Regions from separate parts of the Virgibacillus sp. MG-45 genome, predicted to be linked through region 2. Evidence: a T-box and tRNA genes for the amino acid it is inferred to sense, from the RefSeq annotation. Region 2 holds a T-box; the other holds one or more tRNA genes.
The links. The T-box of region 2 lies ahead of ileS (isoleucine--tRNA ligase). A T-box ahead of a tRNA ligase gene usually reads a tRNA of that ligase, here a tRNA-Ile.
Positions count from the first base shown of each region.

Region 1 (15,361 bases), on a different contig from region 2:
AATTTCTTTTCAATTTCCGCTCTATTCTCATTGGTAAATGATTGGAGAATGGCTAATCCTCGCTCACGCAGTTGTTTTTTATCCAGTCTATTTCCCTCCAATGAATCGTATACTTACCTAAATTATAGCTTATATTTTATAAATGGAAAATGAATAACACTTTAGTGTTGAAATGATGACAATGTCGATGAAAGGAATATGAAAGAGCTTATAAACAAAAAGCTTTCCATTTTAATCCTTTTCTTGCCAAAAAGTAAAGGATAACTGGAAAGCTTCTCGTTTTTATTTTGTTTCACGATGTAACGTATGTTTTTTAAGACGTGGACAATATTTCATAAGCTCAAGACGTTCAGGATTTGTACGCTTATTTTTTGTTGAAATGTAATTGCGATCTCCTGTTTCCGTGCAAGCTAACGTGATGTTTACGCGCATGAATTTTCCCTCCAAACTATCAAATCTTGCCATGAACATTCAAATTACTTCATATCAGACTTATTTATAATATCAAATCTTAACCAATCAATCAAGATGCTCTTGTTAAAATTTACTGTTTTCACTTTTGGTGTTGTATGGTATAACTAATATTGACTAATATTATGGAGGGTAAGAAAAATGATACTTGCAGGATTTGCCATTATTGGCGTAGCAATTGTTTTATTTGTCTATTCATTTTTTATGAAAGATAAATTTGACGAATTAGAAAATCAAATCGAACAATTATCGATTGCGACGATGCAGGATACATATCAAATGAAGAAAAAAATTAAAATATTGGAGGAAGAATTGCTAGGCGATGATATATCTAGCGAACTAGCGTATTCAAAGGAAACAAGCGTTTAAATCCTTCAAAGTGAGCAAGTAAAAATTAGAGAAAAGCAAGGTGACTAGAAGTGAAATATTTTATACGCTCGTTTTCTATAGGGCTCTTTACGGCGGGTCTCATTCTTCTCGCTGTATTTTACTTTTTCGATAACCCTGAAAAAGCTGCACAAAATATGTCAGTAGACGAAATGATCTCAGAAATGAAAGATAAAGGATATCGAGTCTTAACAGAATCAGAGTACATTACATTATCCGTAAATGGAGATACAAGCAAACAGGCTGTTAAGCCAGACTCTGGTGAAAACTCCAAAAAAGATAATGATTCACAATCAACAAAAGAAGATAATTCTGATAGCACAGATACAAATACAGCTAAAGATGACAAAGATCAGTCGAACCCTGTAGAAGAAACGAAAAAAGAAGAAGTAAAAACATATACAGTCAAGATTGAATCTGGCATGCCATCATCTAAAATTGGGGACATGCTTGAAAGCAATAAAATAATTGACGATGCTTCTAAATTTAATCAATATCTTGAAAAAGAAAATTACAGTACTCGCGTTCAACAAGGCGAGTTTAAAGTAAACAGCGGAATGAGCTTTTTTGAAATTGCAGAGGCAATTACAAGATAGATAAACTTAAATAAGCAGGCAGCTTTCTCCTATCGGAAAAGCTGCCTGCTTTCATTTATTATTCAGCTTATTCTTCTGATTCCGTCTCTTCTTTCGCATCTGTTACATTTTCTTTTGCACGTTCTTCCTTTAATTCAAAATACGTGTCTAAAATGCCTTTTCCAATCGTTTTGTTACTTGGATGCTGGCTACTGCTAAGTCCAGTATTTGGAATAATAACCGCAAAGGCCACTTCAGGATCATCATATGGAGCATAGCCTACTAATATGTGATTTTCTGTATCCGCAAGCTTTTTCCCATCTTTATATACTTCATTCTCTGCTGTACCCGTTTTCCCTGCTGCTTTATACGGTTCGTTCGCAAACACACTAGCAGTTCCTGTAGTAAAAACTCTTCTAAAACCTTTTTGTACGCGTTCAATATATGCATCTTTCATTTGAATTCGATTGAGTACTTCTGGATGAATCGTTCGAAAAACCGGTCCTACATCTTTTTCAGAAGGGCTAGGCTCGCGAATTTCTTTCACAAAATGGGGCTTCACGCGATATCCACCATTCGCTATCGTTGACACATATTGTGCAAGCTGCAATGCTGTATAGGTATCATACTGTCCGATAGAATAATGAAGTAAATTCCCTGCCAATGGTGCGTTCCCTTTAAATCCACTTGATTCATATGGGAAGTCAACTCCTGTTTTCACACCTAAGCCAAACTGACTAAAATAATTACGCATTTTTAAGAACGGATCACCCTTAAAATTGACGGGTGTATTATTTGGTGTCGAATATTCGCCAGCCATACGAAGTGCAATATGAAACATATATACGTTGGAGGATTTCTCTAATGCATATAAATCATCAACCCACCCCATATTTTTGTAAGACTTCATCGTAGGTGTACCTTTTATTTTAATTGGACTATCATATAATCGCGTTCCAGGAGAAATAACTCCTTCTTCATATCCTGCTAAAACTGTTGCTCCCTTTACCGAAGATCCTGGTCGATGAGCATCATATAACGCCTTATAATCCGCATTTTCGTATTTATTTGTTTTCCGGTTATAATGCTGTGCAGAAACACCTAATAGTTCCCCTGTTTTCGGATTCATGACAACGGCAATCGCATCTTCTAAATATCTGTTTAGTGATGGCAGCTTATTAATTGTTTTTTTCAATTCCTCACGAACAATTTTATCTAGCCTCTCTTGAAATTCCATATCAATGGTAAGCACAAGATCCTTGCCACGCTCACCTTTGACAACTGTTTCCATATCTACAACTTGCCCATTCTTATTTGTCGTATATTCGATTTTTTCCTTCCTACCACGAAGCACATCCTCATACTGCTCTTCTAAGCCACTAATACCGACACGGTCGTTCCTACTATAGCCTTTCGCTAAGTAATATTCCATGCTCTCACGAGGTATTCCTCTTTTTTCATCCGTAATGTTGCCAATAATGCTGCGCACTGTATCTTTATATGGATATGCACGATTCCAATCTGTTGTAGCGTTAATACCTGGCATTTCATTTAAATGCTCTGCTACACGAGCATATTCCTCAGGAGTTACTCCATTATTTTTTACAATTTGTGGTGTTAACGAATACGCTTTATCTAGTTCCTTTTTAATCAAGATAATTTCTAAATCCTGTTCATCATAATGACTAATTTCTTCTTCGGTAATGCGATCAAGAATAGTTTGATACTGTTCTCCGGGTTCCATATCTGCTGCTTCTTTTTGACTCAACCTTTTTTCTGCTTCATCGGAATGAAGCAAGTACCAATATTCTTTTTTATCACGATCTGTTATCCGAGCTATTTGTTTTTTCTTTTCTTTTGGATCTTTATCAAACATTGAAATGTATTTAGCAAGCCTTTCTGCCACTTCTAACCGATCGTCTGCTTGCACACCCTTTGGTGGCGTATACGTGATTGCATAAAGGGCTTCATTATCTACGACTACATTATGATTACGGTCATAAATTTTCCCTCGCGGTACAGGAACACTTGTAGTATCTTGAATTGTTCGATCAATTTCTTCTTGAAAACTCTCCCCATTCAATATTTGTACAACACCAAGCTGTAATATCAATACTGAAAATAATATAAACACAACAAAAAATAATATATTTAAACGAAAAGGAAGCTGTGCTTTTTTCTTCTTTTTCTTTTTATTCATGTTACTCCCCCATTACCTTAAACTATATATTCATTACATGTGTATTTTTAATTATAACATCTATTATAAGGGGAAGCTAAGACCTTTATCGATTTTTTTCATCTGTCATTTGATATTTGACTAATGTTTCCTTATTCGGAATACTTTTTAAATATATATCCTTAATAAAGAAGTAGATAAACAAATGACCTGTTCCAAAAACAAGCAACAGCACAGGAATAATTTTTTCTGCTTCTATAAGTGTAACTCCACCTATGAACACGAGAATGGAAACTACTCTTCCGATATTAACGTATAGCTCTCTTACTACGATATATTCTACTCTAAGCTCCTTTGCCTTCCATGCTTTCCCAATTACATCATAGGTTAATGAAAAGTATGGAACATTAATAATTGGATACGCAATTCCAATCAAAATGCCATAAATTATTAATGAAACATAGCTCAATTGAAACAGAATGATAAACAAAGAAAAATAAAGTATTACACTTCCAAATAATATAGCCTTTTTTCGTGAATGTGGTTTAATATATTTTGTTGCTAAAAAGTAAAACACAAAAGACAAACCCGAAAAATATAAATTAAACATTCCTAATGCGAGTTCACTATTTGTTACAAGGTAAATCCATATCGTTATAACAAATGTAAAAATCCCTTCCCGTAATCCTTGAAATATATGCGCATTTAAAATACGCTTCCAATTATTATTCTGTTTTCTTTCTTCAAGCACACGTCGAAAGTAAAAGTCACCTTCTGCTTGACGTCGTTTTAGAAAGAAACTGGCAGAAACAGCACCGATAAACAACAAAAACGATATGGTGAAAATAGTAGTATATCCTATATTATCTGGGAGATTTGCAATGATGAAGCCTGCGCTAAGAGGAGCAACCATACCTCCGAATGATTGTAGAATACCAAGAAACCCATTAAAAAAATCTCGCGTTTCTGGTTCAGTGATTTCAAAGGTAAGTACATTAAACGCTAACCAATAAAAGCCATATCCAATTCCTAGTAAGCTTCCTAGCAAAAAATTAAACGTTGCAGCTTTCTCACCAATAATTAACACAAAGAGAAAAAAAAGCGATAAAAAAATGACCCCAAGACGAAGAACGATGATTCGATCGACCTTTTTGGCAATTTTTCCTGCAAAAATGAATGTAGTAGGTTGAAATAAAAAAATTGCCAGATTATACATAGCAATTGTTAAATAATCTCCTGCTTGTTTCCATAAGTAAACATTTACAAATGTATTTGAAAGGAATATACCCAAAGAATATAATCCACCAATAACTAAAAGTAGCACTAGATCTCGATTAATACCGTCTTTTCCGACAACGTGCTGGAGAATTTTTTGCATGATTCATTGCTCCTTTGCTTTCACATTTAGTTTGAGCAATTCATGCACAAATATTCAAGAATAGACGTCACTTGTTTGAAACTAAGGAAATCACCATTGAAGCTGCCAAAAAAAATGAACATAGGAAGAATTCCCATGTTCATTTTAATTAAAGTTTATTTTGCTGCGTTATAATTTTTTGTTACTTCATCCCAATTTACTACATTCCAGAATGCTGCAACATAATCAGGACGCTTATTTTGATATTTTAAGTAGTATGCATGCTCCCAAACATCCAAGCCTAATAATGGCGTCTTTCCTTCCATTAATGGGTTGTCTTGGTTTGGCGTGCTTATCACTTCTAATTCGCCATTATTTAAAACTAACCAAGACCAGCCTGAGCCAAAACGAGTTTTAGCTGCTGTTTCGAATGCTTCTTTAAATTTATCGAAGCTACCAAACGTTCCATTAATCTTATCAGCCAGCTCACCAGTTGGTTCACCACCGCCATTAGGGGAAAGTACTTTCCAGAATAAGCTATGGTTTGCATGACCACCACCATTATTACGTACTGCTGTACGAATATCTGCTGGAACTGCATCCATGTTACTAATAAGCTCTTCTAATGATTTGTTTTGAAGATCTGCATGTCCCTCGATTGCACCATTAAGATTCGTTACATACGTGTTATGATGCTTTGTATGGTGAATGTTCATTGTTTCTTTATCAATAGTAGGCTCCAATGCATCATATGCATAAGGTAGTTCAGGTAATTCAAATTTTGCCATAAATAATTCCTCCTCAAAATTCTTTAATATAAAGGGTAAGCTTACGTCCCTTTCAAAATTAGGTTATCAAAGGTTTAGAAAACTTGCAAACCATTTGCACGATAAAAATGGTGTTAAAGGAAATTTATGCACAAAAAAAACAACTTATCGTTGCTTATAATCGTTAATGGTGGCTCGGGACGGAATCGAACCGCCGACACAAGGATTTTCAGTCCTTTGCTCTACCGACTGAGCTACCGAGCCATATAAATGTATGAAATTTTTAAAATGTGTCCTCGCTCGTAAACTTATTTCGATGTCTTTTCAAGGAAGCATTCTTTGCTCGTCGTGTTGCATGCTTTTCTGTGAAGTCGCACTCCTCGCAAGCCTGCACATAGGTGCTTATCATGGAAGGTTGCGGCTTGCTCTACCGACTGAGCTACCGAGCGTTAATTCTTCTAATTACATATGTATGGAGGAGGTAGAGGGATTCGAACCCCCGCGGGCTTTGACACCCCTGTCGGTTTTCAAGACCGATCCCTTCAGCCAGACTTGGGTATACCTCCGAGATATTAATGGTGGACCCTGCAGGACTCGAACCTGCGACCGATCGGTTATGAGCCGATAGCTCTAACCAACTGAGCTAAGGGTCCGTTTATCAAATTATTAATGGGGCGATCGGTGGGGATCGAACCCACGGATGCCGGAGCCACAATCCGGTGCGTTAACCACTTCGCCACGACCGCCATAATGATGTAAAGTTGGTAGCGGCGGAGGGGATCGAACCCCCGACCTCACGGGTATGAACCGTACGCTCTCGCCAGCTGAGCTACACCGCCAAATTGGCTCCACAGGTAGGATTCGAACCTACGACCGATCGGTTAACAGCCGATTGCTCTACCACTGAGCTACTGTGGAAAAATATCAACATCATTTTTATTATTTGTCGTTTGCAAAGACATTTAGGAACTTATTCCCACTCACTCAATTGTGATTCCTAAACCATTTTTTCAAAATGACAACGAAATATAATTTATCACGTTCGACAAAAACTGTCAAGCACTTTTTTATCAACTATGTATTCGCATTCTTATTATGACGACAATAATTACTATAGCATTTTCTAAAAGGGAATTCAACATAAAAATTATTTTCGGAAAACGATACGCTATACAGAAAATTAAAAAAGATAAGAAAGGGATGTTCCTATTAATCCCTTTCTTATAAAACATTTTAGTCTGAAAGTACTTCTTCAGCTATATTAACAGCATGGTCTCCTATACGTTCCAAATTACTGATAATATCAACGAAAACAATACCTGCTGAACCAGTACATAGGCCTTCATTCATTCGAATGATGTGTTTTTTACGGTAGGTTCGTTCCATTTTATCAATCTGATCTTCTTTTTGAATAACAGCTAGTGCTTCTTCTCTATTCATACTTTCGAGTGCTTTAATTGCTTGTTTTACCGTAAGAATTGTTAAATCAAACATATTATTTAAGTCTTCCTGTGCTTGCTCTGTTATCGTCACCTTATTTGAAATTTTATAATCAATGAGCTCGATAATATTTTCAAAGTGATCACCGATACGTTCAACATCTCTAACTGTATCCATTAGCGCAGTATGCTTTGCACTTTCTAACTCTGACATAGAACCGCCTGAAATCTCCACAAGATATTCGGTGATTTTTCTATCAAGATTATTTAACGCACCTTCAATTTGCATTGCCATTTCCGAATGCTTTTGCTGATGTGTTGTTAAATAAAGATTCGTTTCTTCAAGGCCTTTGTACGCATATTCACCCATACGGATGATTTCTGCCTTTGCCTGATCGAGCGCAAGTGTCGAAGATTGCTGAATAAAAATAGGATCTAAATGTTTCGGCTTATACTCTACAATTACATCTTGCCCAGGAATTAGTTTCGTGACTATCCAAGCCAATGCTCCAATGAATGGAAATTGAATAATCGTATTGGCTATATTAAAGCTTCCATGTGCAAAAGCAATCGTCATTTCTGGATTCAGTGAGAATTGTCCTTGAAGTAAATAAATAAACTTCGTAAACAATCCTAAGAACACTATAAATACGGTAGCTCCTACTAAGTTAAAGATTACATGTGTGTAAGCAGCTCGTTTTGCAGCAACAGAAGCTCCTAAAGACGCTAAAATTGCTGTAATTGTAGTTCCAATATTATCTCCAAAGAGAACAGGGATGGCAGCTTGTAATTCAATTGCTCCCTCCGCAAATAACCCTTGCAAAATTCCGATTGTTGCACTAGAACTTTGTACAATTAATGTAAATATTGTTCCAATAACTACACCTAAAATAGGACTTTGACTCATATCTAATGTAAGCTGTTGGAATGCCTCTAAACTTCTTAATGGTGACATCCCACTACTCATTAACTCCAAGCCAAAAAATAAAGCCCCAAATCCAAATACGGCTTGTCCAATTGCAGTTACTTTTTTATGCTTAAAGAAAAATAAAAGAAAGCTACCGAGCGCAATAATCGGTAATGCATACTCACCAATATCAATACCAATTATAAATGCTGTTACAGTTGTTCCGATATTTGCCCCCATGATAACACCAATAGCTTGTCTTAACGTCATGAAGCCCGCGTTTACTAGTCCAACCGTAAGCACAGTTGTTCCTGAACTACTTTGGATTAATATGGTAACAATTATTCCCGCTAATACACCCAAAAATGGGTTGCTTGTGAATCGATCCAAAATATCTCGAAGTCGATCACCAGCAGATCTTTGTAAACCCTCTCCCATATACTTTATTCCAAGAAGAAATATTCCTAATCCACCTATAAATTCAAATAGGAGTGTTTGAATATCAATTTCCAACGGTACTCCATCCCTTCAAATGCTAAGATTATATGTGACACCTTCTCCATTATTGTAAATTCATAACGCTTTGTAAAGTATCTTTCGACATACTTAACATTAAATTTACAATTAATTAAAATATATATATAAAATCATCCATTTCTATCTCATTGATTCCCCAAATAAATCGTTTTCATTCGAAGTGGCTTAAAAAAAGATCCATAAGCACATGCTCACGGATCTTTTTTATATTTAGTAATATTAATCTTTTATTGATACAAGAATTTTTGTTCCATCTACTTGATCAACAACAATATTGCTTCCTTTAGGAATCCATTGCCCATTTGATACTGCACTATAATCTTTTTGATTTATACGAATTGTACCGACCGGACGCAAATCTGTAAGTGTTATACCTTCTAGTTTCAATAACTTTCCATATTCTTGATTCATTGAATTGTAGCCTGCTTCATTTGTTAATTGATCTGTAAGTGTGATTTTAGTCCACATTTCTCTTCGTTTAAACACCTTTAAAAATAGAAAAGACATGCCTCCGCCTAATAATACGCCTAAAACAGCATAAAGACCCGCAGTGAAATTCGGAGCAGGAAGTGCAACAGCAGTAAGCATACTTGCTAAACCAATAGTCGCTAACGTTCCATCATTAAGTAGCTTTCCATCGATTATGATGAGTAATAATCCAACAAAATAAATAATAAGCATAAGCATAAGAGAGCCTGTTTCTAGATATACCGAAAAATATACAGTAATAAAACCAATTCCTAATAAGGCAAAAAAACCACGCATATTGACTAATATTTCACCTATTAAAAATAAAGTACCTAAGCCAGTTATTACAATTCCTATCCAATCCTGTGAAAAAATCTCCATCGAGGCCACCTCCATTACAGTTCATATTATAATACGTACCTTTATTATAATAGGTTTCATGAAAAGGGGCATTAAAATGAACTTTATTAAAAGATTAGCAATATATATCGTAATTCTTTTGCTTGCTTTTAGTATGTATCAGGATTTATTTAAAGAAGCTAATATGCCAAGACTACAAGATGACGAAATGCAACAAATAGGTTCCTTTTATGTAATTAAAAAACAAGTAGCTCCTGGTGAAAATGTGCTTTCAATTGTTGAGAAAGTAAATAAACAGGAAGAAATCGAAATCGATATTAAACAAATAATGCTTGATTTTAAAATTGCAAACCCATCTGTCAATCCATATCAGCTAACACCAGGAAAATATTACTTTTTTCCTGTTTATAGCGACGAAGTTCCCTGATAATGTTTTTTATAATACAAGAAAAGAGGCTATTTAAAGCCTCTTCTCCTTTATCTATACAAATGGACTTACAAATAAGGATATAACGATTGCGATAGCTCCAGCTGCAATCGCAATATTCCCTAAAGTTGTAACTCCGCGGTTCCGAGCTACAAACCCTACAATAATCCCTGCTCCACCGAAGATGATGGGGACCCAAAAAAAGGAAGCGATGGATAAAGCTAATGCTATCCATCCAATTGCACTCCCCGCTTCGTACGCTCTGTCGTCATCTCTATCGTTAATTGCCGCCCGGGTATTATTAGCAGTTAATTCTGCAGCTGTTTCTGCATCACGCTTACTAAAGGATGATAAAGTAGTATTGGGCGTGTTGTAGTTAGCTGATTCTGCCGTTCGTTCTACATTATTCTCTCCATAATCGTTAAATTCATTTCGTCCTTTATAATCATCCATTCTGGAACCAACCTCCTTTTTAAAATTGAGGTGCATGCATAGTTTATGGATAACTGCGAAAAAAAAAGACGTTATTTTTTGGTAACAGACGTAAGAGCTCATTCGTACAAGATACATTTTTTCTTTTCATCCATATACTAAGACGGAACGTTTATTTATGAAAGGAGTTATTAGATGAACGACTTTATTAAAGAACTTGCATTAAAGAAAATAAAACAAACATCTCCTCGTGAAATCCAACAATATGCAAGAGAATATGGATTTTCGATTACAAGAAGTCAGGCGGAACAAATCTCAACATACATTCGCACACAAAAAATAGATCCATTTCACGAAAGCGGAAGGAAAAAAATGCTAAAAGACTTGGCGTTAATTACAGATGAAGAAACAGCAATGAAAGCGAATCAGTTATTTAAAGAACTTATCAAAACATATGGTCTAGAAGGATTTTTTGCATAAAGAAAAGGAATAATGCTCAAATGGGCACTATTCCTTTTCTTTTAAGCTTTAAGAATTTTTTGCTTTAATTGCTCATCAAATTTACCACTTTTAATCATTTCAATTTCAAAAAGATATGGAGCTTTTTTATTTTTCTTATCTTCCCCTACAAATGGCGTTTCTAAAATCTTGGGAATATCGGCAAATTGCGGATGTTGGATAACATAATGTAAAGCGTCGAACCCGATATGTCCAAAGCCGATGTTTTCATGACGGTCCTTTTGTGCTCCTCGTTCATTTTTACTATCATTTACATGAACAACTTTTATCCGATCTACACCAATAATTTTATCAAACTCATTTAAGACGCCATCAAAATCGTGCACAACATCATAGCCTGCATCATGGATATGACATGTATCTAAACAAACAGATAACTTCTCATTATACGTGACCCCATCAATAATTTTGGCTAATTCATCAAAGCTTCTACCAATTTCTGATCCTTTACCTGCCATTGTTTCTAATGCAATCTGCACGTCGTCATCTTTTTCCAGAACCTCATTTAACCCTTGAACAATACGATTAATTCCTTCTTCAACTCCTGCACCAACATGTGCGCCTGGATGAAGAACAATTTGCTTCGCACCAATAGCTTTTGTACGATCGATTTCATTTCGTAAAAAGTTAACACCAAGCTCGAAGGTTGCTGGCTTTTGAGTATTACCAATATTAATTATATATGGAGCATGAACGACAATATCGGTAATTCCATTCTCAGACATATGCAATTGACCTTGTTCAATATTTAACTCTTCAATTGGTTTTCTTCTTGTGTTTTGTGGCGCGCCAGTATAAATCATAAATGTAGTGGCACCGTAAGATAGTGCTTCTTCACTCGATCCTAAGAGCATTTTTTTCCCACTCATTGATACATGAGATCCTATTTTCAACATGCTTCTCCACCTCTCCTGCTAAAAGATTACTTCTTATATTTCTTTTTTCTAATTAACGTCTTTTTAATTTGCTCCTGCTGCTTTTTCATTTTCTTTTTATAGCCAGGCTTTACTTTTTTAGTTTTTCGTACTTGCTTCCAAGCTTCCTTTTCCACATCTGTTGTTGTTTTCGTACGAAGGTTTCTTTTATTCCATGGATGTGCTTCCTTCCACTCGCCATTTTTAACATCAAAAAAGCGGAAAGTTAGCCCTTTATCTTCTAATTTTTCAATGAGTGGGATATCGTCTTCTGTATACAAGCTAATTGCTGTTCCTTCTAATCCAGCTCTAGCCGTTCTTCCAACACGATGAATATAGAATTCTTCTTCTTTTGGAATATCGGCATTAATAACATGGCTTACCCCTTTAATGTCAATTCCTCGAGCTGCTAAGTCAGTTGCAACAATGTATTGAAAACGCAAATGTTGAATATCCTTTAACACTCTTTTTCTTTCTCTTGGACTTAATCCACCGTGCAATATTCCAGCATCTAGCCCTTTTTCCTGTAACTCACCAGCTAATTCATTGGCATGCTCTTTACTATTCGCAAATATCATCGCTAAATAAGGGTGAATGGTTTTAGAGATTTCCATGATCATATTTGCTTTATTTCGATGTCTTACCGCAATTAAACGATGCTCCATTGTTGTAGGTGAGAGTTCATCTCCTATTTTTACATGAAGCGGATTTTCTAAATATTTTTTAAAGAAATGTTCTAGCCGCTGTGGAATAGTAGCTGAAAAAACAAGTAGTTGAATGCTCGGTTTTGCCCGTAAAAGTAGTTGATCAACTTCATTTATAAAACCTAAATCCAACATTAAATCCGCTTCATCAATTACAAAAGAACTCGCAGTAAAGATAGATACTGCTTCTTCCTTAACCATGTCTAAAATTCTACCGGGTGTTCCAACAATAATATGTGGGGGTTCTTTAAGCTTCTCCATCATTCGCTGCTTATCTGTTCCACCAACCAATAATTTTGCGATCCATTTTTCTTCTTGATTTGAAAAGCGAATGATTTTTTTTACTTCATCATAGATTTGCATTGCAAGCTCTCTTGTTGGAGCTGTAATCACAAATTGAACCTCTCTTTTAGATACATCCATTTGCTGGAATAAAGGTAATAGGTAAGCATGTGTTTTGCCAGACCCTGTATGGGATTGACCGATGACGCTTTTCCCTTGAAGAATTGCAGGTATCACCTTTGTCTGAATCTCAGTTGGTTTCGTAAAATGAAGCTTTTCCAAGGCGTGCATTAATTCGGGTTTAAAAGAAAATTGCTCAAATTTATTTATCTCCATTATTTCCCTCCATTTTCGAAGATTGTTTCGTTAGTGTTGAATGCTTTATAAAAATTGAAATGGGTCTGTATTTACCGCAGAAGCGATAACGTCCACTCCATATGCAGAAGAAAGCTGCTTTAAAAAATCTTTCATGGACTGCTTCATTATTGCTTCAATATAATGACCAGGATCAATAATCCCTAATCCTCTATCCAACGCGTTTTGAGCAGTATGGAAGGTAACATCTCCAGTAATAAATACATCTGCTTTTTTATGGATCGCTTGTGGAATATATTTTTCACCACTACCTCCTAAAATAGCTACTGTACGTATGTTTTTCGATAAATTACCGACAACACGCAATCCTCGCACCCCGAGTGATTGCTTTACATGAGCAACGAAATCCGCAAGAGTCATGTCCTCTTCTAGCTCGCCGATTCTTCCTATCCCATAGTTCTTTCCTTTATTGCTAAGTAAATAGATGTCATAGGCAACTTCTTCATATGGATGGGCTTCAAGCATAGCAGCAACGGCACGAGAGACATTCTCTTCTGGTACTATCGTTTCTAGCTTTATCTCATTGACTTTTTCTAGTTGATTTTCTTTTCCAATAAAAGGACTTGTTCCCTCTAACGGCTTGAAGCTTCCTTCTCCTTCTGTTTGAAATACACAATGACTATAGTTTCCTATATGACCTGCCCCACTTTCGCTCAGTGCGTCCATCACGGAATCAACATGTGTTTTAGGAACAAATACAGCCAGCTTATAAAGTTTTTCCGTGAATACGTCTTCCATTACTCCTTTAACTTTAATACCCAGCTTTTGTGCAAGCATGTCATTTATCCCACCATCGGCAATGTCTAAGTTCGTATGGGCAGCATAAACGGAAATATTGTGAGAAAGTAACTTTTTTATAATTCTTCCTTGTATGGAATCAACATTTAGTTGCTTTAGCGGGTTAAAAAACATTGGATGATGAGCGATAAGTAAGCTTACGTCCTTTTCAATTGCCTCATCGACTACCGCTTCTGTCACATCTAATGTTGTCATTATCTTTTTCACTAAGTGGTTAGAAGAGCCAATTTGCAGTCCTACATTATCCCATTCATACGCAAAATGCTTTGGTGCCATTTGTTCTAATGCGCGAAATATATCGTTGTTTTTTAGTTGTTTATCCATCCTGTAAAACCTCCTCAATCCAATTTAATTCCATTTCAAATTGGGAAAGCTTTTCAACATTTATTTTTTTGGCATTTTTCATATCTGAAATAATTCGATTGTATTTTTTTCGTTCACTCTTCCACTTTTCATAGAAAAGCTTTGAACGTTCTTTTAAAAGGTGCGGTCCAAATAGAAGCTGCTTTTCATCAAGTATAATCGTTTCTTTTTCTTCTTTCCAACGATCTCCTACAATTATCTCATAGAAATGCCCGTTTTCTAGCATCAATACTTCGGCACTAATGTGAAATTGATGCTGTTGCATCCATCTGCGAACATCCCGTTCGTCAATATTTGGTTGGGCAATAATACGATTAACAAGAGATAGCTTATCTTTACCGTTTTCTAGTATATCTCGAATTAAAGAACCGCCCATGCCAGCAATAACAATTTGCTTTACTTCACCATCTCGTAATATTTGCAAACCATTCCCCAGTCTAGCGTCTACTGCATGCTCAAGCCCAAAATTTTGAATCGTTGCTAATGCGCTTTGATACGGGCCATGATTAATTTCACCCGCTATTGCTCGTGAAGATGAATCACACTTACAAACATAGCAAGGTAAATATGCATGGTCAGAACCTATATCTGCAAACAGAGCGTTTTCGGGCAGAAAAGAAGCGACTGTTTTCAGCCGTTCGGATAATTTCAATTGCATGGACATTCTTGCCTCCTATTTATCATGTGTCAAATTCATTGTTAAAAATCAATTATGTGTAACGAATAAACGGAATTTATTTATCAATATTAAAACAAAAGAAAAGCTTTCTGGCATATCACACAGAAAGCTTACTTTTTATGACATCTATCATCATAACATATGCATCCTACTTTTTCTCGCTAAGCCAATCAGCGATTACTTTCACTTCTTCGTCAGCAAGACTTTTTTGTGGAGGCATATTGCCTTTACCATTTTTTATCACATCCGTAATTTCATCAACCGAAAGTTTAGAACCGACTTTAGTTAAATCTGGTCCCATTCCTCCTGATAGATCAGCTCCATGACACGCTGCGCAATTTGATTCATATATTGCTTCTGGATCGTCTGAAACTTCTCCGCCCCCTTGTTCCTCAGTAGCTCCACCTTCCTGAGCTTGTTC
Region 1 covers NZ_JAXOFU010000002.1:73,468-88,828, forward strand. Annotated here, with positions in the region: gene SPK86_RS02550 (5-formyltetrahydrofolate cyclo-ligase) at 1-101, opposite strand, end outside; gene rpmG (50S ribosomal protein L33) at 283-432, opposite strand; gene SPK86_RS02560 (hypothetical protein) at 613-840, shown strand; gene SPK86_RS02565 (hypothetical protein) at 891-1,454, shown strand; gene SPK86_RS02570 (peptidoglycan D,D-transpeptidase FtsI family protein) at 1,522-3,633, opposite strand; gene SPK86_RS02575 (MFS transporter) at 3,719-4,990, opposite strand; gene SPK86_RS02580 (superoxide dismutase) at 5,146-5,757, opposite strand; tRNA gene SPK86_RS02585 (tRNA-Phe) at 5,925-6,000, opposite strand; tRNA gene SPK86_RS02590 (tRNA-Ser) at 6,210-6,302, opposite strand; tRNA gene SPK86_RS02595 (tRNA-Ile) at 6,313-6,389, opposite strand; tRNA gene SPK86_RS02600 (tRNA-His) at 6,407-6,482, opposite strand; tRNA gene SPK86_RS02605 (tRNA-Met) at 6,499-6,575, opposite strand; tRNA gene SPK86_RS02610 (tRNA-Asn) at 6,580-6,654, opposite strand; gene SPK86_RS02615 (Na/Pi cotransporter family protein) at 6,970-8,595, opposite strand; gene SPK86_RS02620 (NfeD family protein) at 8,839-9,468, opposite strand; gene SPK86_RS02625 (hypothetical protein) at 9,545-9,874, shown strand; gene SPK86_RS02630 (DUF4190 domain-containing protein) at 9,929-10,327, opposite strand; gene SPK86_RS02635 (DUF2624 domain-containing protein) at 10,502-10,786, shown strand; gene SPK86_RS02640 (deoxyribonuclease IV) at 10,828-11,721, opposite strand; gene SPK86_RS02645 (DEAD/DEAH box helicase) at 11,748-13,061, opposite strand; gene SPK86_RS02650 (Nif3-like dinuclear metal center hexameric protein) at 13,107-14,222, opposite strand; gene SPK86_RS02655 (tRNA (adenine(22)-N(1))-methyltransferase) at 14,215-14,925, opposite strand; gene cccA (cytochrome c550) at 15,089-15,361, opposite strand, start outside.
Region 1: it encodes a tRNA-Ile, which carries the amino acid that the T-box ahead of ileS (isoleucine--tRNA ligase) is inferred to sense. The anticodon was not compared.

Region 2 (15,361 bases):
CAATATCGTACGTTTGAAGAAAGAGGAGACATGTTTATGCAAGCCGTGCATACATTAAAGTAGGGGCTTGTTTCAAAGAAAATGAATGATGTATATAATTGCTAGAAGCCCCTATTCCATCTTTGGAAAAAGGGGTGTTTTTTTTGTTTTCAAAATCAAAGCTCGGTGACAAACCAGACTATACACTATTAACAATCATTTTATTGCTTCTATTGATCGGTATTATTATGGTGCTAAGCTCTTCCTATGTGTGGGCAGAATATAAGTATAATGATAAGCTTTACTTCTTGAAACGGCAGCTCCTCTTCGCTGGTGCTGGTATTGCTGCTATGTTTACTACGATGAATATTCCGTACGGAACATGGCGAAAGTATGCGAAGGGAATTTTATTCGCTTGCTTTTGTTTATTACTACTCGTGTTAATTCCAGGTGTCGGTATGACAAGAGGTGGAGCTCAAAGCTGGATTGGAGTAGGAGCATTTAGTATACAACCCTCTGAATTTATGAAGTTAGGTTTGATTATTTATTTAGCTTTGTTTTTAGATCATAATCAGAAATATATTACTTCGTTTAAACAAGGATTTTTTCCGTCTTTACTGTTGGTTTTTACTGCCTTCGGACTTATCATGCTACAGCCAGATCTAGGAACAGGTGTTGTTCTTGTGCTTACATGTATGATTATGATTTTTGTATCTGGTGCACGACTGTCACATTTTTTTGGACTAGCCATATTAGGGCTAGCAGGTTTCGCTTTTTTAATATTATCTGCACCCTACCGAATTAGCAGAATTACTGCATTTTTAAATCCGTGGGAAGATCCACTTGGAGATGGCTTTCAAATTATCCAATCACTTTATGCCATTGGACCAGGTGGATTAATGGGTATGGGATTAGGGGAAAGTTTACAAAAGTATTTCTATCTTCCTGAACCACAGACAGATTTTATTTTTGCTATTCTTGGAGAAGAGCTTGGATTTATTGGTGGAACATTTGTAATTGGATTATTTGCATTTATGTTTTGGCGTGGGATACGGATCGCATTAGAAGCAGCTGATCAATATGGACGGTTACTGGCTTTAGGGATTGTCTCCATGCTAGCAATTCAAGTAATGATAAATATTAGTGTAGTTATTGGTTTAATTCCGGTTACAGGAATTACTTTGCCATTTCTTAGTTATGGTGGTTCGTCCTTAACTTTAACACTTTGTTCTGTAGGAATATTGCTTAATATAAGTAAATCTTCTCATTTATAAAAGGGGGAAAGAAATCGCGCTATTATTGTTTTACAAAAAAAGCTTGAAAACTACCATTGACTACTATCTGTTCTTTCCAATATTGTGTTATAATTCATTTAACTGGGGTAAATGGCATGATACATGCCATTTTCTTCTATTACTTTATTAAAAGGACGAAAATAGATGAGCAAAAAAAAAGTTGTTTCGATTGAGGATCGAATTCCAAAATTGAAGCAAGCCCGAAAGAAAAAAGCAAATCGGCGTCTTGTGTTTTACCTGTCTATTTTTTTCTTCTTACTTTCTATCATTGTTTATTTACAGTCTCCGTTAAGTGAGATTAAAAATATAACTATCCAGGGAAATGCGCTTCTGACTGATCAAGAAGTAATGGAAAAAAGTGGATTATTAAAACATATGAACATTTGGACGATAAATAAAGAGGAAGCAAAAACACAATTATTGAAAGACCCAATTGTAGAGAAAGTAGAAATTAGTAGACAACTACCATGGACAGTAGATATACGGATAGTAGAGCAAGATCGAGTTGGATACATAAAGAAAGAGAATAAGGTATATGCTGTGCTTGGTAATGGTACTATTCTAAAAGATGAAGTGCTTAATGGTATGCGTGGAGATGCTCCCATGTTATTAGACTTTGATAATAAAAAATTACTTGACCGCATGACAGATGAACTTTCGCAATTGCCAAAGAGTATTCTCGATATTATTTCAGAAGTATATTGGACACCATCAAAGGAAAATTCCAATAAGATAACTTTATACATGAATGATGGATATATCGTTTCCGGAACGATTCGCAATTTTGCAGATCGTATGCAGGTTTATCCATCTATTGTGTCGCAGCTCGATCCAAAAGAAAAAGGAATTATCCATATTGGTGTAGGTGCATATTTCGAGTCATTTAACAAGAAGGATAAGTTAAATGAAGAAACGGTTGGAGAATAAAGAACATTTGATCATTTTTTCGTGCAGTCAAATATGTAAAAGTCTTAACGAATAGTTTATAATGAAAAATAAGCATGGTTCTAAAGGAAATACTGAATATATATTTATTTTTTAGTGTAAGTCCGATAGAATAAGAGATTATAGTTAGATTATACAATTGGTAAATTTTGAAACAATCTACCATGTGAGTGGATGGTTTTAAACTGGAGGTGCCCTTCTTTGAACAACAGTGAAATACTGGTAAGCCTTGATATAGGTACATCAAAAACAAAAGTAATCATTGGTGAAGTTTTAAACGATTCGTTAAATGTAATTGGTGTTGGAACAGCGAAGTCCAATGGCATGAAAAAAGGAGCAATTGTTGACATTGATCAAACGGTACAGTCCATTCGAAATGCTGTCGAGCAAGCCGAAAGAATGGTTGGCATGCAAATTGATAGTGTGGTTGTAGGGATTAGTGGGAATCATATTCAATTGCAACCATGTCACGGCGTTGTTGCTGTTCAAAGTGAAAATCGTGAAATTGGCGATGAAGATGTAAAGAGAGTAATTGATGGAGCGCAAGTTATTTCTATTCCTCCAGAACGTGAAATCATTGATGTTATTCCAAAGCAATTTATTGTTGATGGTCTAGATGAAATAACGGATCCTAGAGGAATGATAGGTGTTCGTTTAGAAATGGAAGGTACGATTATTACCTGCTCCAAAACAGTATTACATAACACGTTGAAATGTGTGGAACGAGCAAATCTACAAATATCAGATATTTGTCTGCAGCCATTAGCTGCTGGAACTGTTGCCCTTTCTAAGGACGAAAGAAATCTTGGTGTCGCACTTATTGATGTGGGAGGCGGCTGTTCAACAGTTTCTATCTATGCAAATGATCATTTAGTTTCAACAAGTGTCGTTCCACTCGGTGGCGATAATATTACAAAAGATTTATCTATTGGGTTGCGTACGACAACAGAAGAAGCAGAAGATATAAAAATTAATCATGGACATGCTTTTTATAATAATGCACTCGAAGATGAAATTTTTGAAGCCTCTATTATAGGTAGTAATAATAAGCAATCATATAATCAATTACAAATAGCAGATATGATTGAAGCTAGATTAGAAGAAATATATGCATATGCTGAACGAGAAATTCGTAAAATGGGCTTCAGAGAGTTGCCTGGAGGGTATGTGCTTACAGGTGGTTCTATGAAAATGCCTGGTGTATTAGAGTTAGCACAAGATATATTTCGTGCCAATGTGAGAATTGCTATTCCAGATTATATTGGTGTTCGAGAGCCTCAATTTACAGCAGGGGTAGGCATCTTGCAATTTGCTTATCATAATGCGAAAATACAAGGAAAAGAATTGTTTCCTTCGATTTCTCAGTCATATGAACAACAACCAAAGAAAATTAAAAAACAGCAAGTAAAAGTAAGTACGAAGGAATCAAAAGAAAGTAAGAAAGAATCTGGAATCGCTAATTTCTTTAAGTATTTCTTTGATTAATCGAGCGTTCCTTGTTAGCAGCTGTAGGTAAGATGATTTATTCAGAATCGGATTAGAAGCAACTGCTGACAAAGAGTTACTTGAAATTTTGTCATTTTGCATATTAGGAGGAACGAATAGTATGTTAGATTTTGATACAAATATGGATCAACTAGCGACAATTAAAGTCATCGGTGTTGGCGGTGGTGGAAATAATGCTGTTAACAGAATGATTGAGCATGGTGTAGAAGGTGTTGAATTTATCGCTGTCAACACGGATGCACAAGCTTTAAATTTATCAAAAGCAGAAGTGAAATTACAAATTGGTTCTAAGTTAACCCGTGGTTTGGGTGCTGGCGCTAATCCAGATGTTGGTAAAAAGGCAGCAGAAGAAAGCAGAGAGCAAATTGAAGAAGTGTTACAAGGTGCTGATATGATTTTTGTTACTGCTGGCATGGGAGGCGGTACAGGAACTGGTGCTGCACCTGTTATTGCTCAAATTTCAAAGGAGTTAGGTGCGTTAACTGTTGGTGTCGTGACACGCCCATTCTCATTTGAAGGAAGAAGAAGATCGACACAAGCTGTATCTGGAATTGATGCATTAAAAAGTAGTGTGGATACGCTAATCGTTATACCAAACGATCGTTTATTAGAGATTGTTGATAAGAACACTCCGATGCTAGAAGCGTTCCGTGAAGCAGATAATGTCCTACGTCAAGGAGTGCAAGGGATCTCCGATTTAATTGCAAAACCAGGATTGATTAATGTGGATTTCGCAGACGTTAAAACAATCATGTTTGATAAGGGATCTGCATTAATGGGTATTGGTGTTGCGACAGGTGAAAATAGAGCAACCGAAGCTGCTAAAAAGGCAATTTCCTCCCCATTATTAGAAACATCTATTGATGGTGCGCATGGAATTCTTATGAACATTACTGGCGGTACGAATTTAAGTCTTTATGAAGTGCAAGAAGCTGCAGATCTAGTAACTACAGCTGCGGATGATGAGGTAAATGTTATCTTTGGTTCTGTAATTAATGAAAGTTTGAAAGACGAAATTATTGTAACAGTAATTGCTACTGGGTTTGACGAATCAAAGCAGGTTGAACCACAGCCAAAGCAACGCCCTGTTATCCATCATCATCAACAGGCTGCCACGAGAGCGACAGAGGATTATTCAAGAGATGCTGGACAAGGACAGCATGTAAGGCAGGAAGATGATGTGCTTGATATTCCAACCTTTTTAAGAAACCGAAATCGTGATCGATAGGTTTTAATTTACAATTGAATTCGAATTTTACAAACAAACAGCTATACATTATAGCTGTTTGTTTTTTGTTTTTTAGATTATTCGTTCACTTATATACTCGTAATATTTCTCCGACAAATAAGGTGATAACTAGTACAAAATAGTCTATTTTTGCATACAAGAATTGACAGACTTTGCAAGAAGCGTCAGCTATACTTTTCATAGTTTCTAAAAAATGAAACATTGCGTATTTGTCTTTAAACATTATCTAGTTTTTGTAAGTGAGAAGAACTGAAGGCGAAGTCTATTGGGCATTGGGGGTTTTGATGGGAGGGAAAGGATGACGATTTATCTTGATGTCGTTTGGGCGCTAAACTTTTTTCTTGATATGATGCTCTTAATGCTGACACAAGCAATAGCGAAAGAGAAAACTACGGTGAAAAGGCTTGTTGTTGGTGCTTTTATTGCATCGCTTCTTGTCCCGATTACACTCTATTATCCAAATTCATTTTCATCAACAGTCATTGGAAAAATTGCCTATTCCCTTCTTATTATTGGGTGTACGTTTCGTTGGTACTCGGTTAAACGATTTCTAAAATTACTCTTTTTGTTCTATTTTACAACCTTTTCAATTGGAGGAGGATTGATAGCTGTACATTATTTATTCCAACGTCCTATTGGCATCTCTGCTGAAGGATTATTTACATTTCAAAGTGGTTTTGGTGATCCAGTTAGCTGGACTTTTGTTATTTTAGGCTTCCCTATTTCATGGTTCTTTACGAAGTGGCGTATGGACAAGCACGCAATAGAGAAAATCCGATATGATCAGCTTTATTCAATTGATCTTACGATAAAGGGTGAAACTTATTCAACAACAGGATATATCGATAGTGGAAATCAGCTAGTTGACCCGTTAACAAAAAAACCAGTTGTTATTTGTGATGAACCATTTCTAAAAAATTGGTTTTCAGTAGACGACTGGACAACATTAAAATCTATTTATGAAACTTTGAATATAGCTAACATTCCATCTCGATGGGAAGATGTAATCCAGCTGATTCCATATCAAGGTGTTGCGGGAAAGAATAGCTTTATGCTAGCAATAAAGCCAGATCATTTAGTTATTCACTATCATAATCACTCGATAGAAACATCTAAGGTACTTGTTGGTATCCAATTTGCTACACTAACGGGTGATCAGATGTATCATTGCTTACTGCATCCACAAATTGTAAAGCTAGCAATAATGAATTCTGCATAATGAAAATGAAGGAGCGGATCGATATGAGAATTATGAGGTTACGTATACGTTTATGGTGGTATAAGGTATTAATTAAGTTGGGAATAAAGTCTGAGGAAATATATTATATTGGCGGGAGTGAAGCACTTCCACCTCCATTAAGTAAAGATGAAGAAAAAGAATTATTAGAGCTGCTTCCAAAAGGAGATAGATCAGCGCGAGCAGTTCTAATCGAGCGGAATTTACGACTTGTAGTGTATATTGCCCGCAAGTTTGAGAATACTGGAATAAATATTGAAGATTTGATAAGTATTGGAACAATCGGTCTCATTAAAGCAGTTAATACATTCAATCCTGAAAAAAAGATAAAGCTTGCTACATATGCGTCTCGATGCATTGAGAATGAAATTCTAATGTACTTGCGTCGGAATAATAAACTAAAATCAGAAATATCGTTTGATGAACCGTTAAATATTGATTGGGATGGGAATGAACTATTGTTGTCAGATGTCCTTGGTACAGATGATGACATTATTACAAAGGATTTAGAAACAAAAGTGGATAAACATCTTTTAAAGGATGCACTATCTCAATTAAACGCAAGAGAAAAACAGATAATGGAATTGCGTTTCGGATTAATAGGGGAAGAAGAAAAAACGCAAAAAGATGTTGCAGATATGCTGGGCATTTCCCAATCCTATATATCAAGGCTAGAAAAGAAAATTATCCGTCGTTTAAAAAAAGAATTTAACAAGATGGTTTAGCTAGAATAGGCACTTTATTTCAGTAACTGAATAGATGAATTTATTTTTTATCTATTGCATAAAAAACTCCCGGGTCGGAGATACTGTCCATGAACAGCATCTCCAATCGGGAGGGTACAGAATGTCTAGACATAAAGTAGTGATTTGCGGAGTTGACACGTCTAAATTACCTGTGTTGACAAACAAGGAAATGCGTAAATTATTTGTAAAGATGCAAGAAGGTGATTTAACAGCACGAGAAGAACTTGTAAATGGAAACTTACGTTTAGTGTTAAGTGTTATTCAACGCTTTAACAATCGTGGAGAGTATGTAGATGACTTGTTTCAGGTTGGTTGTATTGGATTAATGAAATCAATTGATAATTTTGATTTAAGCCATAATGTACGATTTTCTACATATGCGGTTCCAATGATTATTGGTGAAATACGCAGATATTTAAGGGATAATAATCCAATTCGTGTGTCACGTTCTTTACGAGATATTGCTTATAAGGCACTACAAGTAAGAGAAAAGCTAATCAATAAAACCTCTAAAGAACCAACCCCAATGGAAATAGCCGAAGAAATGGGGATTCCTCATTCTGATATTATATTTGCAATGGATGCGATTCAGGACCCGGTTTCGTTATTTGAGCCAATATATAATGATGGAGGAGATCCAATATATGTGATGGATCAAATAAGTGACGATAAGGATAAAGATGAAGGTTGGGTAGACAAGCTTTCTTTGAAAGAAGGGATGTACCGATTGAATGAACGTGAAAAAATGATCTTAAATAAACGTTTTTTTCAAGGGAAAACCCAAATGGAAGTTGCAGAGGAAATTGGTATTTCTCAAGCACAAGTATCAAGACTTGAAAAAGCAGCGATCAGTCAAATGAATAAGCAAATGTTTGAATAAAAAAACGGAACAGGATGTGCCTGTTCCGTTTTTTTATGAAAAAATAGGCATTCGTTGCATATAAATAAAAGAAGGAAGGTGAGCGTAATGATAAAATTATCAGAACTTCAAGTAAAGGAAGTTATAGCTATTAATAGTGGGGAAAGAATCGGTCACATTTCTGATTTAGATATTGATCCAAGCCGTGGAAAAATTACAGCGATTATTATTTACTTACGTGAGAAAAAAGGACTATTCGGAAAAGCAGAAGAAATGATTATTTATTGGGAACAAATTGTAACAATAGGTTCGGATGTGATCCTAGTTAAACAAATAGAGGAGCCCATCCTATATGAGGAAACAAAGCAATGAATGTAGAACAACCTCGTTTCAAATATGGTAAAATAATACGAGTATTCTATATAGGGGTTGATCAATGTGAACGAACCATTTAATTTGGATGAGAATATCTTTGTTATAAAAAAATGGCAAGAAAGTAACCCAAATCTTCGTGTAGGCTTTACTACAAGAAGAGGTGGAGTAAGTGAAGAGCCATATAATCACTTTAATTTTGGACTTCATGTTGATGATTTACATGAAAATGTTATCGAAAACCGAAATCTACTTGCACAGAAGCTGCATTTTGCAGTCGAAAATTGGGTATGTGCAGAACAAGTGCATGGAGTGGAGATAAAAATCGTGGATGATGAGGATAAAGGAAAGGGAGCTAGCTCGATGAGCACTTCCATTAAAGGTACAGACGGTATAATTACAAATAAACCTGGGATTCTTTGTACCGCTTTTTTTGCAGATTGCGTACCTCTCTTTTTTTACGATCCAGAAACAGGTTATGTTGGAATCGCACATGCAGGATGGAAAGGTACTGTGAAAGGAATCGCTGCAGAAATGGTACACGCATTGATCGCATTGGGCGTTTCTGTTAATCAATTACAAGTTGCCATTGGTCCATCTATAAGTCAGCAATTTTATGAGGTAGATGATTATGTAATGAAGCAGATTCCTAAGCAGCACGTTGACAAAACTGTCACCTATCTTGAGAATGGTCGATATATGATTGATTTAAAGCAATTAAACGTCGAAATCCTTTTACAAAATGGTATATTACGTCATAATATAGAAAGAACAAACTTATGCACATTTCGCGACGAAGAACTCTTTTTCTCACATCGGCGCGATAATGGAAAGACTGGAAGAATGTTAGGATATATCGGCTTTGATGAGTGCTTATAATGAGGAGGAGACATGGCAATAATGGATGTAGCCGCAAATTTAGCAACAATTCAACAAGAAATAGATAATGTATGTATGCAAAAAAATCGAAATCCAAATGATATTACACTTATCGGCGTAACGAAATATGTTACAATAGAACGAACAAGAGAAGCAATTGATGCAGGAATTGTCAACTTAGGCGAAAATCGACTTGAAGGTTTTTTAGAGAAGTATGCGCATTTTACGAATGAAGCGAAATGGCATTTTATTGGAACATTGCAAACTCGTAAGGTAAGAGATGTGATAGATAAAATTGATGTGCTTCATTCATTAGATCGCATTTCTTTAGCAAAAGAAATTGAAAAAAGAGCAAATAAACCTGTGGATTGCTTTGTTCAAGTAAATGTAAGTGGAGAAGCGTCAAAGCATGGACTGGCTATGGAAGAAGTACTGCCCTTTATTGAGCAGCTAGCCTTGTTTCAAAAAATTAACGTAGTTGGATTAATGACAATGGCACCACATACAGATGATAAAGAGAAGATTAGATCGGTTTTTAAGCAACTTCATGCACTTCGTGTATCTGTTCAAAATAAAGGATATCCCTTTGCACCATGTAACTATTTATCAATGGGGATGAGTAATGATTATCAAATCGCTATTGAAGAAGGAGCTACCCATATACGGATTGGATCTAAGCTTGTTGGTTCCGACCACTAAATGAAAAATACATATATGTAAAAGCTTTTATAAGGTGGTGAAGATATGAGTATTAAACATAAGCTAAAATCATTTTTTACGATGGATGATGAATATGAATATGTAGAAGACGCGATGCCTACACCGGGGATGGATGATAAGCAGCGCAAGGATAATGTTGTTAACTTGACATCAATGCAACAAGCATCATCAAAAATGGTGCTTTGCGAGCCAAGGTCTTATAATGAAGTTCAGGAAATTGCTGATCATGTCGTTAATCGACGTTCTGTTGTAATTAATTTGCAACGTGTAGATCGTTATGAGGCAAAACGAATTGTTGATTTTTTAAGTGGTACAGTATATGCAATTAATGGTGATATCCAAAAGTTGGGTGCGGAAACTTTTCTATGTACACCAGATAATGTTGACGTTTCTGGCAAGATCACCGATGTTTTTGAAGAAGAGGATGAATTAGAAAAAGGATGGTAAGAGCCTATGTTTCAGTTGTTTAGATTGTTAGATTTTGTGTTATATGTTTATATATTCGCGATTATTATTTATATTTTTATGTCATGGTTCCCAGGAGCGCGAGAATCAACTGTTGGTGAATTTTTAGGGAAGATTGTTGAACCATATTTAGAACAATTCCGTAAAATAATTCCGCCATTAGGAATGATTGACTTTTCACCAATCGTAGCGATTATAGTGCTACAACTGGCAAAGGTTGGTGTGTGGGAGCTTTATAAAATACTTGTGTATTAAGGGTTAAAGCTATGGAAATTTATCAGCACTTTCGGAAAGAGGAATACCCATTTATTGATCAAGTTTTATCTTGGAAAACCTTGGTTGAAACCCGTTTTCAATCAAGGCTCACTGATTTTTTAGACCCACGAGAACAACAGATTGTTCGGATGCTTGTCAATTCATCAGGCGATGATGTGACGTTAGATTTGTTTGGTGGCGGTAATTATTCTGAACGAAAACGAGCAGTGATTTCACCGTACTATGAAGAGATAACTGAAGAATCATTTGGGGTGGTCCTTTTAGAAGCGACGTATCCGGACAAGTTTATTCAAATTGAGCATCGAGATGTATTAGGAGCTTTCTTATCGCTTGGAGTGAAACGAGAAAAGCTTGGGGATATATATGTATCAAATGGCATCATTCAAATTGTTCTAGCTAAAGAAATTTCACCGTTTGTAATGACTCAGTTAACTGCTGTAAAACGAGCTAGTATACAATTACATGAGGTATCATTTAATCAACTTATTGAAGTAGCGCCTATATGGGAAGAAGTATCAAAGACGATTTCCTCTTTAAGGCTGGATAATATAGTTAAAGAAATATATAATATACCCAGAAAGCAAGCAAATGAATACATTAATAAGCAACAAGTAAAGGTTAATTTTCGTGTGGTGGATGATGCTAAATTCCTCGTGCAACCGGGAGATATTCTTTCCCTACGAGGAAAAGGAAGAAGTAAGCTTATTGATGTCAATGGACGTACAAAAAAAGACAAAATTAGAATTACTGCCGCTTTATTAAAATAATGAACTGAAAATGCAGGAATCTGATGTTTTTTTGTCGAAATATAGGATAAACAATGTTCGTATACAAGTTTTTTGGTAAATAAGATGAGGAGGTGGCCAATGTGCCATTAACACCATTAGATATTCATAATAAAGAATTTACAAAAGGCTTTCGAGGGTATGATGAAGATGAAGTAAATGAATTTCTTGATCAAGTAATTAAAGATTATGAAATCGTAATTCGAGAAAGAAAAGAATTAAAAGAGCAAGTAGCGCAAATGAAGGATCGTTTAAGTCACTTTACGAATATTGAAGGGACTTTAAATAAGTCGATATTAATTGCGCAGGAAACAGCGGAAGAGTTAAAGAGCAATGCAACAAAAGAATCAAAGCTTATCATTAAAGAAGCAGAAAAAAATGCGGATCGTATTATTAACGAAGCGTTGAGTAAGTCACGAAGAATTTCTATTGAAGTAGAAGAATTAAAAAAACAAGCAAAAGTCTTCCGAACAAGACTAAAAATGCTTGTTGAAGCGCAACTCGATATGATATCTACCAATGATTGGGAAGGCTTATTGGATACAGATGTGGAAGAAGAATTAGATCTTGTTGAAAATGAATCATAAAGCTTGACGTATATTGCAATTTTACATATAATTCATTATCATGTAATGAATGAAATCATTTTTTAATATGTAACTACGGTGAAAGAGAAAGTATAAAAGCAAAGGCTGTGAAGCGAGTCGGGAAATGGTGGGAGCCTGATTACAGTACTTCTTTTAGAAAATCACTCTGGAGTATCCTTACGAAAAATAGCATTACCGCTATTGAGTAGGAAAGGACGTTTATTCACGTTACGAATATCGAGTGAGTTTAAGTAGCTTTGCTATTTAAATTTATAAGGGTGGTACCGCGAGTCTTCTCGTCCCTTCTGGGATTAGAAGGCTTTTTATATTATTTTGGACTATAGGAGGAAATTATGATGGATTATAAAGAAACATTACTTATGCCTAAGACAGATTTTCCGATGCGTGGAAATTTACCGAATAAAGAACCATTAAGGCAACAAGAATGGGAAGCAAACAACTTATATGAAAAGGTTCAAGAACGAACAAAAGGAAGACCGTTATTTATTTTGCATGATGGTCCCCCATATGCGAATGGAGATCTGCACATTGGTCATGCCTTAAACAAAATATTAAAGGATTTTATCGTTCGTTATAAATCAATGACGGGTTTTCAAGCGCCATATGTCCCTGGGTGGGATACGCACGGACTACCGATTGAAGCTGCTTTAACAAAAAATAAAAAAGTCGATCGTAAAAAAATGAGTATTGCAGCGTTTAGACAAAAATGTGCTGACTATGCAATGAACCAAATTGATAATCAACGGATTCAATTTAAGCAACTCGGTGTTCGTGGTGATTGGGATAATCCTTACATTACATTAACAAAGGATTATGAGGCAGCTCAAATTAAAGTATTTGGTGAAATGGCTAAAAGAGGCTATATCTATAAAGGATTAAAGCCTGTTTATTGGTCACCATCATCTGAATCTGCTTTAGCAGAGGCAGAAATTGAATATCAAGATAAGCGATCTCCTTCCATTTATGTCGCGTTTGATGTAAAAGAAGGAAATGATGTATTGAAGAACGGAGAAAAAATTATTATTTGGACGACAACACCTTGGACTATTCCAGCGAATTTAGGAATTAGCTTACATCCGGAGCTTGAATATTCGGTTGTGAAGGTGGGTGCTAATCATTTTGTCGTAGCTACAGAATTATTGGAAACAGTTGCTGAAGAATTAGGCTGGGAAAACAGCGAAACGATTCGCACGTTTGTCGGAAAACAGGCAGATAAAGTTGTTGCGAAGCATCCGTTTTATGATCGTGATTCACTTGTGATGCTAGGAGATCATGTGACAACAGATGCTGGTACTGGCTGTGTACACACTGCACCTGGTCATGGGGAAGATGATTTTTACGTGTCGAAGCGCTATGGTATCGATGCATTGTGTCCTGTTGATGAAAAAGGAGTTATGACAAATGAAGCTCCTGGCTTTGAAGGATTATTTTATGATCAAGCGAATAAACCAATTACGGAAAAATTAGAAGAGGTCGGAGCGCTTCTAAAGCTTTCATTTATTACACACTCTTATCCACATGACTGGAGAACAAAAAAACCGACGATTTTCCGAGCAACATCGCAATGGTTTGCATCGATTAAGGATTTTCGTCAAAATATTTTAGATGAAATTAAAAAAGTAAATTGGTATCCTGCATGGGGAGAAACACGTCTCTATAATATGGTCCGTGATCGGGAGGATTGGTGTATTTCTCGTCAACGTACGTGGGGGGTTCCGATTCCTGTCTTTTATGGCGAGGATGGAACACCAATAATTACGGATGAAACCATCAATCATGTTTCTCAATTGTTTAAAGAGCATGGATCTAATATATGGTTTGAAAAAGAGGCAGAAGCATTACTTCCAGATGGATTTACATCGGAGCATAGTCCGAACGGAAAATTCACGAAAGAAACCGATATTATGGACGTATGGTTTGATTCGGGTTCATCGCATGAGGCAGTTCTTGAAGGACGAGACGATCATCAGCGACCTGCAGACTTGTATTTAGAAGGAAGTGACCAATATCGTGGTTGGTTTAATTCATCCTTATCAACTGCAGTTGCTGTTACCGGTAAGGCACCTTACAAAAATGTAGTAAGCCACGGATTTGTTATGGATGGAGATGGCCGTAAGATGAGTAAGTCATTAGGAAATGTGATTTTGCCATCTAAGGTTCTAAAGCAGCTTGGTGCCGATATTTTACGCTTGTGGGTTGCTTCCGTTGATTATCAGGCTGACGTTAGAATTTCGGACGATATTTTAAAGCAAACATCGGAGGCTTATCGTAAAATTAGAAATACCTTCCGCTTTATGCTTGCAAATTTAGCAGATTTTGATCCGAAGACAGATCGTGTAGCAGAGGAAAACCTAGAGGAAGTAGATCGTTTTATGATCTATCGATTACAGCAGCTAGTAAAAGATGTGCGTGCAAGCTATGATGCATTTGAATATTCGCCAATCTTTCATCGCATCCATAACTTCTGTGCGGATGATTTAAGCTCCTTCTATTTAGACTTTGCGAAGGATGTATTATACATTGAAGCAAAAGACAATCATAGAAGAAGAAGTATTCAAACCGGTTATTATGAAATTTTAACAACATTAGTGAAGCTGTTGACACCAATAATTCCACATACTGCTGATGAGGTATGGGAGTATATTCCAGGTGTTACGGAAGAAAGTGTTCAGCTAACTGATATTCCAGAGCCAAGAAAGATTGCACAGTTCGACGTTCAAGAGGAAACAAAATGGAACCACTTCATGCTCGTTCGTGACGATGTGCTTAAAGCGCTAGAGGAAGCAAGGAATGAAAAGGTTATCGGGAAATCGTTAGAGGCAAAAATTACGCTTGTGCCAAAAGACGAAGAAACGAAAGACATCTTATTGTCGATTCCGAATCTACACCAATTATTTATCGTGTCAGAGGCAGAAATTGTAGAGAAGGATGAAAATGCGAAACCTTTCCGCTATGTTGATATTGTAGTTCAAAAGCATACTGGAGAAAAATGTGAACGTTGCTGGGTTGCTTCCAATACAGTTGGAAAAGATCAGGAGCATCCAACCCTTTGTACGCGTTGTGCGGATATCGTAAAAACAAATTATTCGTCTTAATTACGGTGTAAGCTACTAGGCTGTCCCATGGAAAAGGTGCATAAACAAATCCATTGCGGACAGCCTTTTAATATGACACAGATGATTCGAAACGATGTACAAATTGAATATAACGGAGGATGGCGCATGATATGGTATTACCTTATTGCAGCAAGCATAATTGCCGTTGACCAGTTTACAAAATGGCTTGTTGTAAAAAATATGGAGTTGTATGAACAAATACCGATTATTGATGGTTTCTTTTATCTTACCTCCCACCGAAATAAAGGAGCAGCATGGGGAATCTTACAAGACCAGATGGTATTCTTTTATATCATTACGATTATTGTCGTTATAGCAGTAGTT
Region 2 covers NZ_JAXOFU010000001.1:9,276-24,636, reverse strand. Annotated here, with positions in the region: gene murD (UDP-N-acetylmuramoyl-L-alanine--D-glutamate ligase) at 1-63, shown strand, start outside; gene spoVE (stage V sporulation protein E) at 144-1,253, shown strand; gene SPK86_RS00125 (cell division protein FtsQ/DivIB) at 1,419-2,201, shown strand; gene ftsA (cell division protein FtsA) at 2,421-3,704, shown strand; gene ftsZ (cell division protein FtsZ) at 3,826-4,953, shown strand; gene spoIIGA (sigma-E processing peptidase SpoIIGA) at 5,273-6,193, shown strand; gene sigE (RNA polymerase sporulation sigma factor SigE) at 6,217-6,936, shown strand; gene sigG (RNA polymerase sporulation sigma factor SigG) at 7,058-7,837, shown strand; gene SPK86_RS00095 (YlmC/YmxH family sporulation protein) at 7,925-8,188, shown strand; gene pgeF (peptidoglycan editing factor PgeF) at 8,255-9,067, shown strand; gene SPK86_RS00085 (YggS family pyridoxal phosphate-dependent enzyme) at 9,089-9,766, shown strand; gene SPK86_RS00080 (cell division protein SepF) at 9,812-10,234, shown strand; gene SPK86_RS00075 (YggT family protein) at 10,241-10,507, shown strand; gene SPK86_RS00070 (YlmH family RNA-binding protein) at 10,519-11,295, shown strand; gene SPK86_RS00065 (DivIVA domain-containing protein) at 11,397-11,900, shown strand; T-box leader at 11,970-12,207, shown strand; gene ileS (isoleucine--tRNA ligase) at 12,257-15,016, shown strand; gene lspA (signal peptidase II) at 15,143-15,361, shown strand, end outside.